DNA from 2 places in the Paenibacillus sp. 2RAB27 genome. Region 1 is predicted to be linked to the other one. Evidence: riboswitches for the same ligand, from Rfam matches in the RefSeq annotation. Region 1 holds a riboswitch; the other holds the start of a gene.
What was found. Region 1 has a riboswitch for cobalamin ahead of AB4114_RS05470 (S-layer homology domain-containing protein). Riboswitches for the same ligand answer to the same signal wherever they lie in the genome.

Region 1 (5,396 bases):
TGGATAGCTTCAAGAAAGTTAAAGGACCAACGATGACTGGCTTTCCTTCGATTCCGAGCTTTTCCTTCGCTTCCCGGTAAGCTGTTAATGGCTTGTTCTCCGTAATGACAGGTGAAGCTCCGTTCAGTTCAGGCACGATATAGTGATAATTGGTGTTGAACCACTTCGTCATTTCACTTGCTGTAGCATCTTTCGTTCCCCGTGCAACTCCGTAATAAACTGACAAGGGCACTGCGCCACCCTTGAAAGCAAAACGTTCTGGAATAATGCCAAACATAGCAGCTGTATCAAGAATATGATCATAATAGCTGAAATCGTTGACCGGAATAAGATCAATGCCTTTTTCCTTCTGCTTGCGCAAGTGATTTAGACGAATCTCCTGCAGTTGTAACTCAAACTCTGATTCTTCCAGCTTGCCTGCCCAGAAGGCTTCAAGTGATTTCTTCCATTCTCTGTCAGCACCAATACGCGGATATCCCAAACTACTACTTCTTACCATTTGACAAAACTCCTCTGCAATCATTTGTTACACCAAAGATATCACAGAGGATTAGTTATAACGTAACTGGAATTATCTATATCTAGATATAGCTTAAAGCTATATGAGAAACACTTCTATCGAAGTACTTCGAGGATGAGCGACCGCTATTCTCCCCCACAAAGTGAAGAGAAGCTTCGAAGTAAATTCCGAATACTTTGTGGGGACCCCGAGATAGGTAGTTTTTATCGCCAATAATAATTTGTTCTTCCGAGTACCGGAAAATTATAAATTCTTATGTGGTTAGAATGCCATGGGGACAATTGCCTGGTGGAGTGCTGCTACGTAAGCTGCACCAAGCTTAGATAGCGGAATATGGCTATGGGAAATCCACCCGACATTAATCATTTCGTCACAATCCAAAGGTACGGGAATTATCTCATTTCCATTCAAATCTGAGCTCAATACCCCGGTTGATATGGTGTAACCATTCAAACCGATTAATAAATTGAATAGTGTAGCCCGGTCATTCACACGGATGCTTTTCTGATGTGACATCGTACTGAGAATTTCTTCGGCAAAATGAAACGAATTGTACTCCCCTTGATCAAATGACAAATACGGATAGTTTTGAAGTTGGTCAATGGTCACGATGGATTGCTTCGCGAGGGGATTTTTAATGCTGATAAAAATATGCGGTTTGGCGATAAATAAACTGTTGAATTGCAGATTCCCGCTTTTAAGCAGCTTGTTTATAACCTTTCCATTAAATTCGTTCAAGTATAAGATGCCAATCTCACTCCGCAAGTTCTTTACATCTTCAATAATTTCATACGTTTTGGTTTCACGCAGTGCTAGCTCATATTCGTCCTGACCATATTCCGAAACCAGACTTACGAAAGCATTTACTGCAAAAGCATAATGCTGAGTCGAAACAGAAAAATGCTGCGATGAAGGCTTCGCATTCAAGTATCGGCTTTCCAATAACTCTGCCTGCTCGACGACCTGCCGCGCATAACTTAGAAATTCAACACCTTCCTTGGAAAGTGATATCCCTTTATTGGATCTTTCAAAGATGGCGATTTGAATTTCTTCTTCCAACTCCCGGATCGCATTTGAAAGGCTTGGTTGAGAAATGAACAGCCTTTTGGCAGCCTCATTAATAGATCCACGATTTGCAACCTCGATTACGTATTTTAATTGTTGTAACGTCATGGATATCCCTCCTCCGACTATAATCCGAACCAGCATCTTACTTGATTTTGAATATTGTAACACACTAAATAAGAACTAATCTTCCATAGACAAACAATTAAACTGACTATATGATTAGACTAATTAAATAATTGATAGTTAAGGTGCATGCTTATTAGGAATAAGTAATGCTTAATTGGGAAGTCTGGTGCAAATCCAGCACGGTCCCGCCACTGTAAATGAAGAGCGACTCTATGAATTGCCACTGGTATGACTATACCGGGAAGGTTAGAGAAGCGTTGACGCATGAGTCAGGAGACCAGCCTTAATGTGTATTCACAAACTCTACGGAAGATGGAGGGGGTGCTTTTTTTGTTGTCTACTACCAATACTGACATCACAGCCCTTGATTCTTTCAAATCAAMGGCTTTTTCTAATGCTCACTAGACCATTTCAAGGAGCAGTCCAATGGACTGCTCCCTATCATTTTTTTAACTAAGGAGGACAAAATGAAACTGTATCGTAGAATCTTCACCTTACTCATTGCTTTGTTCCTTTTTGCAAGCAGCGTAAGCATCGTTCACGTATTTGCGATGTCGAATACCGCTGTAGACGATGCTGTAAAGGATACAGGACAGTTTTTACTTGAAACTGTAAAGAAACCAGAAGTCGGCTCTGTCGGCGGTGAATGGGCCATTATTGGACTTGCTCGTTCCAACTATAACGTACCTCGGAGCTACTACGACGATTATTACAAAGGCGTTGAAACCTACGTCAAAGAATTGAAAGGCAATCTTCACGATAAAAAGTACACCGAATACTCGCGTTTGATTTTAGCCTTAACCGCAATTGGCGCAGATCCTACCCATGTTGCAGGCTATAATCTGCTTACGCCGCTCGGGGACTTCGATAAAACCATCTGGCAAGGAATCAACGGTCCAATATTTGCATTAATTTCCCTGGACAGTGGCAATTACAATATCCCGGTAAATCCAACCGCCAAAACGCAGGCTACTCGAGACATGTATATTGATGAAATCTTATCGAATCAGCTTCCCGATGGCGGATTTGCACTTTCAGGTGTGTCTGCAGATCCTGATATTACGGGTATGGCCTTACAGGCTCTAGCCAAATATCAAAATTACACGAAAGTAAAAACAGCTACGGAAAAGGCCATTAACCGTCTTTCCAAATTACAGGACAACGATGGCGGCTACGCAAGTTGGGGTGCGAAAACTTCGGAGAGCACCGTGCAGGTGCTGACGGCGCTGTGTGAGCTTGGTATTACTATTGAAGATAGTCGTTTTATTAAGAATGGTCATACCATTGTTGATGATTTACTATCCTTTTATTCAAAAGGACAGGGATTTAAGCATACTTCTGACGGCAGCGGTGTAACGGGGATGTCGACTGAGCAGGCATTTTATGGGCTAGTGAATGTGCAAAGAATCCTCGCGAATAAGAGCAGCTTATATCGAATGAACGATGTCAAACAAGCTACCTCAGCTACGCCTGACGACACTAACGGCTTAATGAACAAACACAAGGATATACAAGTTATGCCTGTTACCGATGCGAATAAGACTTTCTCTGATATCGCTAACCATACCAACAAAACAGCCATTGAATCCCTTGCATCTAGAGGAATTATTAACGGTATGACTGACACTGAATTCTCACCAAATCAAACAATGACGCGTGCCGAATTTGCGACCATAGTCACCAAAAGTCTAGGTCTACCTATGCAAAAGCAATCTAACTTCCATGATGTCGCTTCTACAGCCTGGTATGCGGACTATGTAGGCACAGCTTATTCTTATGGCATCGTAAGCGGAACGTCAGAGACCACTTTTACACCGAACAATACGATTACAAGGCAGGAAGCTGCTGTCATGATCGCCAATGCAGCTAAGCTCACTGGCATGGATACAAATTTGAACACAGTTGAAACGAGAGATATGTTAGCTCAATTTGGAGATTACATCCAAACAGCTGAGTGGTCGAGGGATGCGCTAGCTTTTAGCTATCGAGAAGGTATTCTATCGCAAGATATGCTGAATATTGAGCCCACTACAGCTGTCACCCGAGCTGAAATAGCCCAGATGCTCTACCGCTTACTCTCTGCCGCTAAACTTATTAAAGAGGCGAACTAATGCGATTAACGAAAAATAAAATAATTGCTGCGACGATCATAGTGATCGTCTTGGTGGCAGCTTTCTTCAGTAGCGGGATGCCGCGGCAGCAGGCAGATCCTACTTCTACTTCTGGACTTAGAATGAGTAGTCCCACAACGACGACCTCACCTTCAGTATCCAAACCTATGGAGCTAACGACACCTCCTGAAGAACTGAAAGATACTAAGTCTTCTGATCCCGCCGTGACGACGCCAAGCAACACCCCTGTACCTGCTCAACCTACGGAAGAACCCATGCCTATTGCGACTCAAGATGCTACACCGTTGAACAAGGAAACGCCCAAGCCAGCTACACCTGATGGAACCAAACCTACGCCAACCAAAGCGATGGAGCTTGACCCCAAGACAGGTAAAGACCAATACCTTACCGATCCTGTTCCTGAGGGGAAACCACTCCCTATCGAACCACAGAACACCAAAATTTCTGACAAGCAAATGACAGTGACGCTTTCGGTTAGCTGCCTAACGATTCTGGGCAATATGAAATTGCTTGATCCTGAAAAGGTTGAGCTTGTGCCGAAAGATGGCATTATTTTCAAATCACAACAGGTTACTTTTTATGAGGGAGAATCCGTATTTAATGTCTTACAAAGAGAGATGAAGAAGAATAAAATTCATATGGAATTTGTGAATACCCCTATTTACAATTCAGCCTATATTGAAGGTATCCATAATCTGTATGAATTTGATTGTGGGGAGCTATCCGGTTGGATGTATAAAGTGAACGGTTGGTTCCCTAACTATGGAGCAAGTCGGTATCCACTGAAACAAGGCGATGTCATTGAGTGGGTATACACGTGTGATTTAGGCCGTGACGTTGGGGATACGTATAATTCAACTGGCGGTGGCAAGCAATGAGGGATTCCTTTTCAAGCTACCACCCCCTGATTAACTTTTTGTATTTTACATTCGTCATCTTGTTCTCAATGATTTTCATGCATCCAGTAAGCCTAGTTATTTCCCTTAGCTTGGCCTTTGCCTATTCCATCTATCTGAACGGAAAGAAAGCAATCAAGTTCAACTTCGTCTATATGCTTCCTTTTCTTATCCTAACTGCGCTTATTAATCCTGCCTTTAATCACGAAGGGGTTACGATATTAACGTACTTGCATAACGGCAATCCGCTAACCCTGGAATCTATTACCTATGGTCTTGCAGCAGCAACTATGTTCATTTCCGTTATCTGTTGGTTTTCTTGTTATAACGCTGTTATGACATCGGATAAATTTATTTATTTGTTTGGAAAAATAATTCCAGCATTGTCGCTCATTTTTTCGATGGTGCTGCGTTTTGTACCCCGCTTTAAAGCTCAGATTACCATCGTTTCCAATGCACAAAAATGTATCGGTCGGGATATATCCACGGGTAGTCTCATTCGTAGAATCAAGCATGGTATTCGGATTCTATCTATCATGGTGACCTGGATGCTTGAGAATGCCATTGAAACCGCTGATTCGATGAAAAGCCGAGGGTACGGATTACAGGGAAGAACCGCATTTTCAATATTTACATGGGATAGCCGCGACAAAA
Region 2 (5,396 bases), on a different contig from region 1:
TTCCGTCATGATCTTGCCTGCGGCATCGATCAAGTTGAACACAAGCACTGCGCCTGTGCCTTCACCGAGTCGCATATCCATCTGCAGCATCGCTGCGAGGCCAACTGACTCGAGCACCTTCGCATGTCCCTGCTCCTGCGATAAGTGCGAGGCGAGCATGTAGGACGCGCTTAGCGGGGCTAATCGGCTCGCCACGAGTGCTGCGGTCGACGAAATAAAGCCGTCGACAACAACCGGGCAGCGATGCTTCGCTGCGCCCAGAATCACCCCAACAAGACCGGCGATTTCCAATCCGCCGACCTTACTCAACACCTCAAGCGCGTAATCACCGCTTGAGCCTTCTTCTGCACTTGCACTTGCACTTGCACTTGCACTTGAACTTGCACTCGCACCTGCACTCGAACCTGCCCCACGCCCAAGCAACCCATTCACATCCAACGCCGTTTTCACAACCGACTGCTTATGCAGCCAAGTTGCATCGTCAATGCCGGTTCCACGACCTACAGCAATACTAGCGTCTAATCCCGTCAGTGCGCATAAGATTGCTGCGCTCGCCGTCGTATTGCCAATCCCCATTTCACCCGTAGCGAAAAGTCGGTACCCTTTTGCCACCAAATCGTCCACTATTTCACTGCCAGCTACAATCGCTTGCGTCGTCTCCTCCAAGGTAAGAGCCGCTTCCTTCGCCATGTTGCGCGTGCCTTTTCTAACTTTGCGAGAGACAAGATTGGGATGCTCTAAATCCGCATTAACCCCCATATCTACACAAACAACATCAGCTCCAGCATGTCTAGCAAGGACATTAACAGCAGCCCCGCCATACAGGAAATTGAGCACCATTTGCGGTGTCACTGCCGCCGGGAAGGCACTGATGCCTTCCTCACAAACACCATGATCACCAGCCATGACAATAACCGCTTTTTTCTCAAAAGTCGGCATGACTTCACCTGTAATCCCAGCGACTTGGCGTGCGATATCCTCAAGCTTACCCAAGCTTCCTTGCGGCTTCGTCAACTGATTCAAATGGTCATTGGCTTGAAGAGCCACCTCTTGATGGATAGGTTCAATCGCGTTAATCAAGTTATGTAAATTGTTCATTATCGTCTTCCTCCAGCCTTCATTAATTCCCAGGTTGTAATAAAATCTGTGGAACATCACTTACCGGGTGTTTCAGTACAATCGGCTCTGTTCCATATACTTCAGCTATTTGTGTACTTGTCATAATTTCTGCAGGTGTTCCGATGGCGGTTACTCGCCCCTCATGTACGATCATCAATCTCGTGCAATACTGCGCTGCTAAATTCAAATCATGCAGAACAGCTATAACCGTTAGTTCCGACTCCTGCTGCCAAGAACGAATATAATCCATCATCTGAATTTGATAACCGATATCTAGAAAAGTAGTCGGCTCATCGAGCATGAGCAAGCTTGGCTGCTGAGCCATCACCTTGGCAAGTGCAACACGCTGCCGCTCCCCACCACTTAGTCGCTCAATCGTGCGATCTACGAGCCCTTCCAACTCAAGCTTTGTGATAATGGCATCAATAAGTCCATCCGATTCAGACGTATCTTCCCCTAGCCAATTTTGGAACGGGTAGCGTCCCATCTCCACGACTTCAGTAACCGTGAAGCCAACAGGCGGCAATGCATCTTGCTGAAGTACAGCGAGCCATTTGGCCAATTCTTTGCGCGAATACGATGATACCTTTTTTCCTTTTAAAAGCACATGGCCATGCATGACCGGATCCATGCCGGATAAGAGTCGCAGTAATGTAGATTTCCCGCTGCCATTCGGACCAATGATCCCAAAAAACTCCCCTTGCTCGACCTCGAAGCTTATATTATCCAACACTTGTTGTTCTCGAAAGCTCTGAAAGAGCCCCTCCACTTGAATCATCGTGATCAACCTCTTAACGTTTTCTTATCTTTATGGAGCAGATAGGCAAAAAACGGTGCACCCAGAAACGCCGTAATCACTCCCAGAGGAATTTCCGTAGGACTTAGGAGAGTTCGAGCTAATGTGTCCGCCCATAACACATAAATACCACCGCAGATCGCGGATAAAGGAATGATTAGTCGATAATCCGGACCAACCAACAGTCGCACCAAGTGCGGTACGATCAGCCCAACAAAGCCAACCACCCCTGCGACAGACACGGCAGCAGCCGTGATCAACGTCGAAGCGATGAGTACGATCAGTTTCGTACGCTCAACATGAACACCGAGATGTGCAGCCTGACGCTCTCCTAATGCCAGCAGGTTTAATGATCTCGCATAGCTTAGCAGAATCACTATACCGATTAGTAGATAAGGTAAAATCATATACGTATATGCCCATCCACGCATCGATAGACTGCCCATGAGCCAGAAAATAATTTCATTCACCGTTTGGTTCGAAATCGAAACTAAGAACGATACAAACGCCCCTAGAAAGGCTTGCATCACAACGCCGGATAGAATCAGCGTTTCCATCTTTAGCTTCCCATCAATCATCGCTAGCTTCAAGACCAAGAAGAGGGAAATAAGCCCCGTCGCGAAAGCCACAATGGGGATCGACCATTGCCCGAACCAAGCGAACTGCAGCCCGAAATAAATAAGAACTGCAGCCCCAACAGAAGCTCCTGAAGATACGCCCAACGAGTAAGGATCGGCAAGCGGATTGCGCAGAACCCCTTGGAAACCAGCACCAGCTATGGAGAGTACAGCCCCTACAAGAATACCCAGTAACATGCGAGGGATTCTTACTTTATTAATGATTTGTTCCGAAGATTGCGGCCAGTTCACCTCGATATGACTTCCTATCCAAGGAAGATGCTTCGCTAGAATCCCCACGATTTGTGAAAGTGGAAGCTGTGCCGACCCGATGGATAAACTCACCACAATAGAAAGAAGAAGGAGTAGAACGCCTACTCCTCCTCCAAACATCAATTTTCTTTTCATTATTTCACCAATTCAGGATAGATCCCTTTCGCCATTTCCAGTAGTCCATCCGTCAGTCTCGGACCTGGGCGGCTTACGGAGTTCTGGTCAAGACCTATCACACGTTTATTTTTCACGGCGTCAATCGCATCCCACCCACCGCGCGTACGAATAATTTCTTCTAACGGCTTCTTGCTCTTGATATCAACAATCCCGTTTGCGAATAAGATCACGTTCGGGTTCTGTTGAATGATTTTCTCTTCACTGATTTCATACCAGCCTGCTTTATCCGCAGCAACATTAATCCCCCCAGATAGGGTAATTAATTCATCCATGAACACACCGCTTCCTACGGTCCAGCCTGGGGCAAATTCCATATACACTTTTTTCTTATTCTCTTGCTTCACATCTTTTACAGCATCGACAACTTTCTGACGATCCGCTTTCATTTTAGCGACAACTTTCTCCGCTTGTTCTTGATGATCGGTAATCAGTCCAAACGTTTGAATATTATTGATCGCATCATCAAGTGTTTTGGGATCTACTTTAAACACGTTAATGTTCATCGCACGCAAGTCATCCACTGTTTTAGCATTCATGGAAACACCAGTGATAACAATATTCGCATTCGTAGCAATGACTGCCTCCATATTGGGCTTCGTAATGCTGCCTAGCTTCGGCTTCGATTTTGCTGCTTCCGGATAATCGTCATAATCCGATACACCGACAATATTCGCTTCTAGTCCAATCGCAAACAGCGATTCTGTCTCTGCTGGCGAGACCGACGCGATTCGTTCTGGCGCTTTGTCGAACGTAAACTCTTTACCTGTCACATCTTTTACTTTCAATGGATACGTCGTTTTCTTCGCAGCGGCAGGAGTTGCCGACGTTACGGGTGCCTTCGTCCCCGCACCACCTAGTTTCGATGGATCCGTAATTTCTGTTTCCTTCTTCGCACATGCCGCTAACGAGATCGCGGTCGCAACCGCTAATGTTAAGATAAGACCCCTTTTGAAATTGCTCTGTTTCATCACTTTAGCCCTCTTTTCCTTATTTTCAATTTACAGCCAAAAAAAGTCCCCTTGTTCACTAGGAACGAAGGAGACGATAAATCGCGGTATATGGCAACGAACTTTCGTGCGCTGCTTCCTGATTTAACGCGATCCTTTTCCTCGAAKGATGTTGTATCGGCACTATAGGCAGGTATTCTGACTCTCCAGACTTTCACAAGACTGAATTACAGTGGCGGGACCGTGCCGGATTTTAACCGGCTTCCCCTGAACTAATAATGTTCCATTTGGAATATTACCAGTACCTACAGTTGCAAATTATACATTGAAGCTATTTGTTGATTATAGATGTTCGCTTATTTTTGCGCAATAATTTGGATAACTTTCAACGCCTCGTCCATTTTCGGAGCATTCTGAGGAATGAACGCATATAGTCCTTTACCTTCAAAGCCTTGCTCTTTCATCCATTTGTTTCCAGTAAGTGGAATGCCGTACAGATGCTTCTCCGCGGCCTTACCTTCTTCTTTGATCTCGATAACCCCATCTGGATAATCCTTAGGGTTGATGATGTTATCCAATGAAACGAATCCTGCTTGGTTGCTCAAGCCTTTGAACTGCTCTTCTCCCAAGATGAAGATCCCGTTACCACCAGCAGCAAGCTCAACAATCATTTTTTCCAATGAAAAAATAGGTGATGTATTCAGCTTCACTGTAGGAATTTCGCCTACCTTGGATTTCAGAGATACTTCCAGCTTCTCCGCTGCTTCACTTGGAAACCCGTTAGGTCCCATCATAAATACCGATACATCTGCCTTCGGTCCACCACAAGCTGTAAGCATTAATATCATTCCTAGCATGACAACGAATAACCATTTTGCTTTCATGTGTATGTATTTCCCTCCGTCAAGTACTCTCTCTTTATCGATAGTCGCCAGAAAAGTCGGTTTTCACCGACTTTTCTTTCCAGATGTCATATATTCATTTATTTTTTGATCCAGTATCGTACTTAATTCAACTACCGCATCAGATGTCATTTCTCGACCTTCCATGACCATCTGTTCCATTTTACGTCTCAATGTATGGATCTCTTCTTCAAGTAAAGCTAGGGAATTTTGCTTCTTGGCATTTCTGGTCAGCCAACGCTGTCCGAACTCTTGCTCGCGAATTTGAAATTGCTTCTGAAAGTTAGTAAGCTGATATTCCATAAAAGCCATGCTCATCCCTCCTTACTCTTAGAATACCAGTTTTCGTCTCCTATGAACATATGAATTTACAAAGAATATTATAATTTCCGTAAGAAATTACCGATTCTCTCTAATGCTTCATTCAGTTGGGAAACACTATAGGCATAAGAGCATCGTAGAAAACCTTCTCCACCTAAACCAAATACATCACCAGGCACTGCAGCTACCTTAGACTCATACAAAAGTCGTTGTGCGAATTCATCCGAAGTTAATCCTGTTGCCA

Region 2: it holds a riboswitch for cobalamin, as region 1 does, so the genes downstream of both, AB4114_RS33195 (ABC transporter substrate-binding protein) here and AB4114_RS05470 (S-layer homology domain-containing protein) in region 1, are expected to answer to the same signal.

Annotation. Positions count from the first base shown of each region.
Region 1 covers NZ_JBFRGR010000003.1:40,724-46,119, reverse strand. The annotation lists gene metE (5-methyltetrahydropteroyltriglutamate--homocysteine S-methyltransferase) at 1-499, opposite strand, end outside; gene AB4114_RS05475 (LysR family transcriptional regulator) at 782-1,693, opposite strand; cobalamin riboswitch at 1,818-2,014, shown strand; gene AB4114_RS05470 (S-layer homology domain-containing protein) at 2,182-3,825, shown strand; gene AB4114_RS05465 (DUF4430 domain-containing protein) at 3,825-4,724, shown strand; gene AB4114_RS05460 (energy-coupling factor transporter transmembrane component T) at 4,721-5,396, shown strand, end outside.
Region 2 covers NZ_JBFRGR010000051.1:18,601-23,996, forward strand. The annotation lists gene AB4114_RS33180 (nicotinate-nucleotide--dimethylbenzimidazole phosphoribosyltransferase) at 1-1,098, opposite strand, end outside; gene AB4114_RS33185 (heme ABC transporter ATP-binding protein) at 1,121-1,897, opposite strand; gene AB4114_RS33190 (FecCD family ABC transporter permease) at 1,903-2,940, opposite strand; gene AB4114_RS33195 (ABC transporter substrate-binding protein) at 2,940-3,950, opposite strand; cobalamin riboswitch at 4,101-4,253, opposite strand; gene AB4114_RS33200 (hypothetical protein) at 4,286-4,813, opposite strand; gene AB4114_RS33205 (aspartyl-phosphate phosphatase Spo0E family protein) at 4,877-5,143, opposite strand; gene AB4114_RS33210 (aminotransferase class I/II-fold pyridoxal phosphate-dependent enzyme) at 5,212-5,396, opposite strand, start outside.